4 regions of the Mesorhizobium bavaricum genome follow, and region 1 is predicted to be linked to each of the others. Evidence: riboswitches for the same ligand, from Rfam matches in the RefSeq annotation. Region 1 holds a riboswitch; each other region holds the start of a gene.
What was found. A riboswitch is a leader RNA that binds a small molecule or an ion and turns the genes downstream of it on or off. The one in region 1 is predicted to bind cobalamin.

Region 1 (2,193 bases):
GGCAAGGTCGTCGCCAGGGTTTCGGCATGCGCGCTCTTGCCGGAGCGCGCACCACCGATGATGAAGGTCAGCTTGCTGCGATCAGGCAAAGCTGTCGCGCAGGCTGGTCGCGGTACCGGTGAAGCGGCCGCGCACCACGCCGACGACCGCGCCGAGAACCAGCCAGAACACCAGATTGGTCACCGTCACCGCCACCACAAACTGATGATGCAGACCCTCCGGGATCGGGGTCTCGAAACTGTCGGGCTGCGGTGCGCCGACAATATGCGGCGCAATGATCAGCAACACGGCCAGGATCACAAGCGGCAGCGACTTGCGGAACGCGATCAGGCCGATACCCGCCGCGGTCGCCGCCACGGTTGCCCACCACCAGATCTGGCGCTGCGTGAGATCGGCAGCCGGCATCGCCGGCAATTCCGGCGGCAGGCCGAGGCCGGGCGCCAGCGTGAACACGGCAAAGCCGGCCAGGCCCCAGAACACCCCCTGGCGCCAGTTGCGGATGCCGCCGGCGAATTCGGAAACCGCGACCAGGATCAGTGCGAAACCGATGCCAGTGACGATATTGGCAACCACGCTGAAGGCGAAACGCTCGAAACCGTCGGCCGGTGCCCAGCCTTCGTCTTCCGCTGCCGGAGCGACTGCTTCCGCCGGCGCCGGGGCGGCAGAGCTCATGGCGTTCCCCGCCGGGGCGGCTGTGCTCATGGCATTGGTATCCGTTGCGGCCGGAGCGGCATGGTCATGGTGATGGCCGCCGCCGGCCTGCTCGTAGACTTCCGCCTTGAGGATCAGCGGCACGGTGGCAAAGGCCTGCATGCAGGCGAGAACGACGCCAGCCACGAGCCCTGCGATCGCCGCGATGAACACGACGTTGCGAAACAGGTTCATGATGTCAAATTCCTCGTCAGTGGCAGGGAAACGCCATCGAATGGCGATAGTCGTGAGCCGCATTGTGGACCGCATCGATATGCGAGAAGCCGACAAAACCGACCACGAAGATGCCAAGCAGCGCCACGAGCGCAAGCTGCATGAAGCGCGACTGCGAGGAGACGGAGGCGCCGAGGGAGACGGAAGCGGTAGTCATGTCTTGTCCTTTCGCCCTCCACCCGAGGGCATAGAAGTCAGTTTCCTGTCGCCGGCAGGTCTCCTGGCTCGCGGATCAGCGCCCTTCCCCACCTTCCCGAAGAAAACCTTCAGTGGCATATGGAGAGGACTATCGCACACAGTTGCGGGGGCAGCCACGGCATTGGGCAAGACATTCGCCCGCACCGCATTCCCTCTTGGCTCCAAACGGAACCGACGACAGCGCGACTATAGGGAAAATCGCCGCGACCGGCAAACCAAATTCCGACAATGCATGTCGCCGAAAGTGCGGAGCGGTTTTGGGATCACGACATGCATGATGCAAGAATGCATTGTCGCCGAAAGTGCACAAATCGGGCACCGGCCCAACAATTGACAATTCCCGTGGCCGGGTGTCGGCTAGCAACTCTAGAGGAAGCCAGCCATGCAGCCCATTGCCAGCGACCGCGATCCCTACAACGGCTTGACCCGGGCCGAACCGACGCTGCCATCATCGGCCTATTGGGATACGGGCAGCTATCAGCGCGACCTCGACGCCATTTGGTACAGAAGCTGGCTGCTCGTCTGCCGCGAGGCAGACCTTGCGCAGCCGCTTTGCTTCCGCACCTTTCGCGTCGGCACGCAGGAAATCGTCGTGCTGCGTGACGAGACCGGCGAACTGCGCGCCTTCCACAACACTTGCCGCCATCGCGGTTCGCAGCTTTGCCAGGAGAGCGAAGGCCGGCTGAAGGCGCGGCTGATCACCTGCCCCTATCATGCCTGGTCCTATTCGCTGCGCGGCGATCTCGTGCGCGTTCCGTCGAAATCGCTGCCGGACGGTTTCGACAAGGCCGATCACCCGCTTTATCGCGTGGCACTGTCGGTGTGGCGCGGTTTTGTCTTCGTCAATCTCGCCGAAGACGCCGCCGGCTCGGCGGAATCATCCTTCGATCCGGCGTCCGGCAGTCTCGCCAACTGGCCGCTGGAACCGCTGGTGACCGGCCATGCGTTGCGCAAGGTGATGAACTGCAACTGGAAGATCTTTTGGGAAAACTTCAACGAGTGCCTGCATTGTCCGGGCGTCCACAAGGATCTGTCGCGGCTGGTGCCGATCTATGGCCGCGGCCTGATGGG
Region 2 (2,193 bases), 2.0 Mb from region 1:
TGCCATTCTTTTCCTCATGCCCGGGCAGCTCGCGGGCTGGGCCTTCGTGCTCGCCATTGTCTTCGCCTGGGCTTTCAAGGCCGCGTTCATCGAACCCTTCGCCATCGCCTGCCTGATGCAGGTCTATTTCAGGACCATCGAGGGCCAGGTGCCCGATCCCGAGTGGGACGCCCGGCTGGCCGAAGCGTCGTCGAAATTCAGGGAACTCAAGGACAAGGCGCTGGCCTCCTTCGGTGGCTCGCGCTGGGGCACGGCCGGCGCGACAGGCTGATCAGCGGCGGTCGCCGTCGCCGGTGCGGCGCCGACAGCGTTGAGGCGCGTTACGGTCGATTTGAGCGGCGCTTCGCCTTGCCCGGAAAAAATCTCGCTCATGATCAGCTCCGGCAACGGCAGGCGGCGTCCCCAGCCGTGCGTTTCAAGGTCCGGTTTTGGCGCGAACTCCGAGACGCGGCCGACGCAGAGATAGGCGACCGGGGTCACATGCTCTGGAATTGACAGCAGGTCTTTCAACGCTTGCGCCTCGATGATGCTGACCCAGCCGACACCAACACCTTCGGCGCGCGCCGCCAGCCAGAAGTTCTGCACCGCGCAAACCGTGCTGTAGAGGTCCATCTCCGGATTGTGCCAGCGCCCCAGCGGCGAACCCTTCGAGCGCTGGCGGTCGCAGGTGATGCAGATGTTGAGCGCGCTTTCGCAGATGCCTTCCAGCTTGAGCTTGCGGTAGAGCGCCTGTCGCTCTTCCGCGATGGCTGGCAACTCCTGTTCGCGCGCCGCCAGGAACAGGTCGCGCACCTTCTGCCGTCGCTCGGTGTCGCGAATGACGATGAAGTTCCATGGCTGCATGAAGCCGACCGATGGGGCGTGATGGGCCGCAAGCAGCAGCCGCGCCAGCACATCATCTTCGAGCGCGGTGGGCAGGAAATGGCTGCGGACATCGCGCCGCGTGAACATGGCGCGGTAAACCGCGTTGCGTGCACTTTGGTCAAATCCGTCGCCAACTGGAGCGGTCATGTGTTCCGGCATCGCGTGTCCCCTTGCGATTGCAGTAGATGTCATCCGCCTGACCATGCGGACGACGATACCTGCCAGGCCGGTCTTCTGGCTCGGGATCAACCCGCGTCCGGTGCCTTCCCGTCATCGACAGTGGCATTTACCGGCGCGGTCCCCCTCACAGCGTTGGGCACGCCACGGAATTCAACCGTGTTCCCGATTCTCTCGCTTGCGGCGAGCACCAGGCAGTGGCGGCGACCTTACGCCGAAGCACTGGCGACGCCAATGCCCGTAGCGACACCAATGGACGCAGGCGTGATTTTCCCCAGTCATCAACCGCCTGCGCATGGCCTTTGTCGATCCGGGTCACTAGATTAGGGCGATGACCACCCGTCTCTACAGCCATCCGATCTTCCTCGAGCACATCACGCCGCCCGGCCATCCCGAGCGGCCCGACCGCTTGCGCGCCATCGAGCGTGTGCTCGACGACGAGGCTTTTGCCACGCTCGATCGCGTCCAGGCGCCGGAGGGCGACGAGGCCACCATCCTCTACGCGCATCCCGCCGATTTCGTCGCCCGCGTCCGCGCATCCATTCCCGACACGGGCATTGCCCGCATCGACGCCGACACCACCGCCAGCCCGAAGAGTTGGCAAGCGGCGATCACGGCGATTGGTGCTGCCAACGCTGCCGTGGACGACGTTTTCACAGGCCGCGCCGACAATGTCTTCGTCGCCGCGCGGCCGCCCGGCCACCATGCCGAAAAGACCACGGCCATGGGCTTCTGTCTCTTCAACACGGCGGCGATTGCGGCGCGCCATGCACAGAGGAAACATGGCGTCGAGCGCGTTGCCGTCGTCGACTGGGACGTGCATCACGGCAACGGCACGCAGGATATTTTCTGGGACGATCCGACGGTGCTCTATTGCTCGACGCACCAGATGCCGCTCTATCCCGGCACCGGGGCAAAGAGCGAAACCGGCGCCGGCAACATCGTCAACGCACCGTTGGCGCCGCAGACCGGCAGCGAGGTTTTCCGCGACGCCTTCCTGTCGCGGGTCCTGCCGGCGCTCGACAATTTCGCGCCGGACCTGATCATCATTTCGGCCGGGTTCGACGCTCATCACCGAGATCCATTGGCCGAGATCAACCTGACCGAGGACGATTTTGACTGGGCGACCGGCCAGTTGATGCAGCGCGCCAC
Region 3 (2,193 bases), 1.5 Mb from region 1:
CCTCGAACACCGTCAGTTCGCGGTCTTCGGTCGGATGGCGCAGACGAAAGACGTCGACGCCGAAAATCTCGCGGATCAGCTGTTGGGTCAGCGCTTCGCGCGGCGCGGCGAACGCTTGCAGGCGGGCATTGTTCATCACCGCGACCCTGGTGGCGAAGGGGGCCACCAGGGCCAGATCGTGCAGCACCGCGATCACCGTCATGCCGAAGCCGGCCACGAGTTCGAGCAGTTCGCCACGGGCGCGCGGGTCGAGGTGGTTGGTGGGCTCGTCGAGGAACAGAATTTTTGGCTCCTGCGCGATGGCGCGCGCCAGCTGGGCGCGCTGGCGCTCGCCCCCCGACAGCGAGCCGATGGTGCGGCCAAGCAGCGGCAGCAGGCCGGTCCGGCGCAGCGCGTCGACGACAATGTCGCGTTCGTCGCTCCTGCGCCTCAGCCCGGCGTGCGGAACCCGGCCAAGCTCGACATAGTCGATCACCGCCAGCCGCGGATCGGGCTGGTCGGTCTGGCCGACCACGGCGATATGCAGTGCCCGCTCGGCGGCCGAAATCCTGTCCAGCCGGCGCCCGCCAAGCTTCACCTCGCCGGAACTTGGCCGCAGCATGCCCGACAGCATGCGCAGCAGCGTCGTCTTGCCGGCGCCGTTGGGGCCGATGATGGCGAGGCGATCGCTCGCGGCCACCGACAGGCTGACCGCATGGACCAGATCCCGGCCATTCGCCATGGCACTGAGGTCACGCGCTTCGAGAACCGGCGCTGTCATCGGCTGTTTCCCGCCGGATTGCCCGGGCCCGGGATGCGGGCCAGCGTCTTGCCGGCCAACCCCGCCGGGCGCTGTCCCGAATTGCACCAGCCATCGGCGAGCGAGGCATAGAGCTTGGCGAATCGCACGAGATCGACGACATCGGCCTGCGCATCGATGGAGCCGAAGAGATAGGCAGCCTTGCCCGATGCCTGGAAGGCTACCGTCAAGGGCCTTGCACAGCCGGCCATGCAAGCCACGCCCTCGACCGTGAAGCCATGCGCCACGGCGGGTTCATGGTGGGCCGAGAGCCGGGAACGCAAATCGGAGCACAAATTTTCACCCGACCTGATCCCTGTCGGGACGTCGCGGCAAAGCGTGCAGACAATAATGCGGTGAATACGATCTGTGGCGCCGTCCAACTTTCCGTCTTTCTCGATTGGCGACGGAAGGATGTTGGCGAATCGGCCGACAAGACCGACGTCCACGTCTCCTCCCGGCACACCCCGTCCGGTCAACTCATGCTGATGGCAGGTCTCCTGGCTCGCGGGTCGTTGCGCCATCCTGCCTTCCCAGCCTTGCCGGCCAGTGGCATTTACGGATTTTGCTCGCCGCTTACAGTTGCGGGGGCAGCCACGGCCTCGACCCTTTGGGGATCTCACCGTGTTCCCTTTTCACCCCTTGCCTTGCGGCCAGGGGACCATCACCGGGCCAGCGTAGATTTCCATCGATCGCATCGCAACGGTTTTTTGCGACGTCGCGGCTCCATTCAAATGTAATAACATTACGTTTGAAGCGATATTCCGCGACGATGTCAACTCCACTTGTCGCGCAACACGGCGGCGGCAGTGGCAGCTGCTCGAAATGGGCTCGCCGCCGGAGGTAGAAGGTGGCCGTGGGGCCGAGCGAGTTGGCACTACGGTTGCCGAGGGCGAGAACCTTGACGGCGCAAGCGGCGGCAGTCTGTAGTCGCGGCAGGCTCGGCCGACAGAGGAGGTGCCATATGGAAAAGATCATCCTGGACTGCGACCCAGGGCATGATGACGCTATCGCCATCCTGCTGGCGGCAGGCAATCCGAAGATCGATCTCCTCGGTATCACCACGGTTTCGGGCAACCACAATGTCGAGAACACCACGCGCAATGCGCTTTCCGTATGCACCGCCTATGGCATCAAGGTACCGGTGGCGAAGGGCTCTCCCGGCCCGCTCCTCATCGATCAGGTGCTGGCTGTCGAGATCCACGGCGAGACCGGGCTCGACGGCCCCGTACTGCCGCCCGCCTCGTTCGAGCTCGATAGGCGGCACGCCGTCGACTTCATCATCGACACCGTCATGGCGCATGAGCCGAAGACGATCACTCTGGTGCCGGTCGGTCCCTACACAAACATCGCGCTTGCCGTGCGCAAGGACCCCCGCATCGTCGAGCGGGTGAAACGGGTCGTCGCGATGGGGG
Region 4 (2,193 bases), 3.1 Mb from region 1:
AGCACGCGAAACGTCACCGCGTGGTCGATGAGGATGTGGTTCCATGTCGTCGGATAGTGATAGTGCATCAAGGTGCCGATCCGGTCGGCGGAGACGGTGTCGGAGAGGTTCTTCTTCACCGCCCGCTTGCCGTTCATGGTGTAGCTGACGGCGTCGCGCAGCAGCGGCGCGCGGGTGGCGCGGTACTGTCCGGCCGCATCGATGCGGAATTTGCTCGGCAGGCCGGCCGCTTCGCATTTCGCCCAGTGCGCAAGCATTTCCGGGTCGCTGTCGGCCCCCTGCACGCCGGTCACCGTCGGTGCCTCTGGGAAAGTTTTGCAAAGCTCCGGGTGATTGCCGGCGCAATGGTAGCACTCGCGGTTGTTTTCCCAGACCAGCTTCCAGTTGCCCTTCTCGACAATGGTCGACTCGAACGCCACCTTGGCCTCGCGCAGCCGGTGCGGCAAAAGGTAGGGCTCGATCATAGCCCGCATCGGTGCGAAATCCGCCGGCTCCTTGCCCAGGCAGATGAAGATGTAGCCGCCGACACTTTCACAGGCGATGGGCTTCAGGCCGAACTGGCTCTTGTCGAACCCGTCCGCCATCTGCCGGGCAAACAACAGCCTTCCGTCCAGCTCATAGGTCCACTGGTGATAGGGGCAGACCAGCTTTGCCGCCGTGCCCTTGTCTGAATTGCAGACTCGGCTGCCGCGATGGCGGCAGGAATTGTGAAAGGCGTTGATATTGCCCTTCTGGTCGCGGACAAGGACGACCGGATAATCGCCGATCTGCGCGGTAATGTAGCTGCCCGGCTTGGGCAGCTCGCAATCATGGCCGATGAACAGCCAGTCGCGATACCAGATCAGCTCCATGTCGAGCTTGAAATAGTCGGGATCGGTGTAAAAAGGCTGCTCGAGCGAGAAGCCGTTCCTGCGGCCCTGCAGCAGCCTCAGCATATCGTTGCGCGCGTCCATGTCCTGTCCTCATAGCCAAGGACTGAACTGGTGGTGATGGAGGAAGGATCGGACGCAGGCCGGCGAAGCGCCGGACATGCACTATCCACCTCTTGACCGCCCACCGCGATCAGTCGAGTTCAAATATCTCGGGCTGGTTTCCGGGCTCTGGAGTGTCCTTGCGGACGGTCGCGACACCTTCCCAGGCGTTTGCCCAGTGGTCTCCCGTTGCGACTTGAACTCCACCACCGTTGCGGGGGCAGCGCCGGATTCTGACCGGCTTCCCAATTCTCCGCTTCGTCGTCACGAAGCGGCACCTGAGATGACATGATCTAATCACGATCGCGGGCGCGCCATCGGCATGAAAACGACATCGTATCCATGCGGCGCGACACGCATGCGAAACGTTCCGGCCGGCTATTGCGGAGCCGAAATCCGATCTCCTAGGCAGCCATCGCCGGCTGCAATCTCTTCGAATCCGACCCCTTGCCGGGGCCTAAGAAAGGTTAACGGTTTCGAAAAGTGACTATTAGCAACTTCTAAAATCGAACCGAACGGTTCGTTTCTGTTGACGGTGCGTGCAGGACGGTGTGAACGCTGGGCCTCCGACACAGTTGGTGATCGGGGTGCCAATTTTACATAACTATTTGATATCAAGAAGAAAAACAACTGGTGTGGACGCTCTTGGCACAATTTCAAGTGGCAGATTCTTGGTCCACGCGGAACAACTTCGTGATTGGAAATGGCTGGATGGCTTTCCCACATCGGGGCGGTCCGAACGACGCGATTTCATCCCAAGACACGCCGCTAGACGGACGGGAAAAATACTGGAGTACCTAAAATGAAAAAGATCATTCTCACTGCCGCCGCCGTTCTGGCCATTTCCGGCAGCGCCTTTGCTAACGGTAGCGACCACTATGGTTCGAACGCCCCGGTAGCCACTGCTGTCGACAGCTCGCAGACCGCTTCGATCAAGAAGTCGGAACCGGCTGCTCAGACGCCTGTCCAGGGCAGCGACCGTAATCTCTTCGGCCACTAACGCCGATTCCCAGAAGGCGGCGGGCTCGCCCGCCGCCCTGGCAAAATCCAGAAATTCAGGAGAGCTAAAATGAACAAGATCCTTATTGCTGCCGCCGCCGTTCTGGCCATTTCCGGCAGCGCTTTCGCCGGAAGCGACAACTTTGGCTCCAAGGGCGCCAATCAGCCTGCCGCCTCGGTGGACAGCTCGTACACGGCTTCAACCAAGAAGTCCGAGCCGGCT

Region 2: it holds a riboswitch for cobalamin, as region 1 does, so the genes downstream of both, bluB (5,6-dimethylbenzimidazole synthase) here and AC1RZR_RS18445 (CbtB domain-containing protein) in region 1, are expected to answer to the same signal.
Region 3: it holds a riboswitch for cobalamin, as region 1 does, so the genes downstream of both, AC1RZR_RS25895 (DUF1636 family protein) here and AC1RZR_RS18445 (CbtB domain-containing protein) in region 1, are expected to answer to the same signal.
Region 4: it holds a riboswitch for cobalamin, as region 1 does, so the genes downstream of both, AC1RZR_RS03125 (aromatic ring-hydroxylating oxygenase subunit alpha) here and AC1RZR_RS18445 (CbtB domain-containing protein) in region 1, are expected to answer to the same signal.

What each region holds. Positions count from the first base shown of each region.
Region 1 covers NZ_CM165566.1:3,764,040-3,766,232, reverse strand. The annotation lists gene cobU (bifunctional adenosylcobinamide kinase/adenosylcobinamide-phosphate guanylyltransferase) at 1-89, opposite strand, end outside; gene AC1RZR_RS18450 (CbtA family protein) at 82-885, opposite strand; gene AC1RZR_RS18445 (CbtB domain-containing protein) at 902-1,081, opposite strand; cobalamin riboswitch at 1,118-1,313, opposite strand; gene AC1RZR_RS18440 (aromatic ring-hydroxylating oxygenase subunit alpha) at 1,505-2,193, shown strand, end outside.
Region 2 covers NZ_CM165566.1:5,750,112-5,752,304, reverse strand. The annotation lists gene AC1RZR_RS28160 (hypothetical protein) at 1-271, shown strand, start outside; partial or broken gene bluB (5,6-dimethylbenzimidazole synthase) at 394-1,011, opposite strand; cobalamin riboswitch at 1,072-1,251, opposite strand; gene AC1RZR_RS28150 (histone deacetylase family protein) at 1,373-2,193, shown strand, end outside.
Region 3 covers NZ_CM165566.1:5,285,777-5,287,969, forward strand. The annotation lists gene AC1RZR_RS25890 (ABC transporter ATP-binding protein) at 1-760, opposite strand, end outside; gene AC1RZR_RS25895 (DUF1636 family protein) at 757-1,242, opposite strand; cobalamin riboswitch at 1,252-1,459, opposite strand; gene AC1RZR_RS25900 (nucleoside hydrolase) at 1,743-2,193, shown strand, end outside.
Region 4 covers NZ_CM165566.1:656,389-658,581, reverse strand. The annotation lists gene AC1RZR_RS03125 (aromatic ring-hydroxylating oxygenase subunit alpha) at 1-953, opposite strand, end outside; cobalamin riboswitch at 1,068-1,268, opposite strand; gene AC1RZR_RS03120 (DUF680 domain-containing protein) at 1,774-1,971, shown strand; gene AC1RZR_RS03115 (DUF680 domain-containing protein) at 2,041-2,193, shown strand, end outside.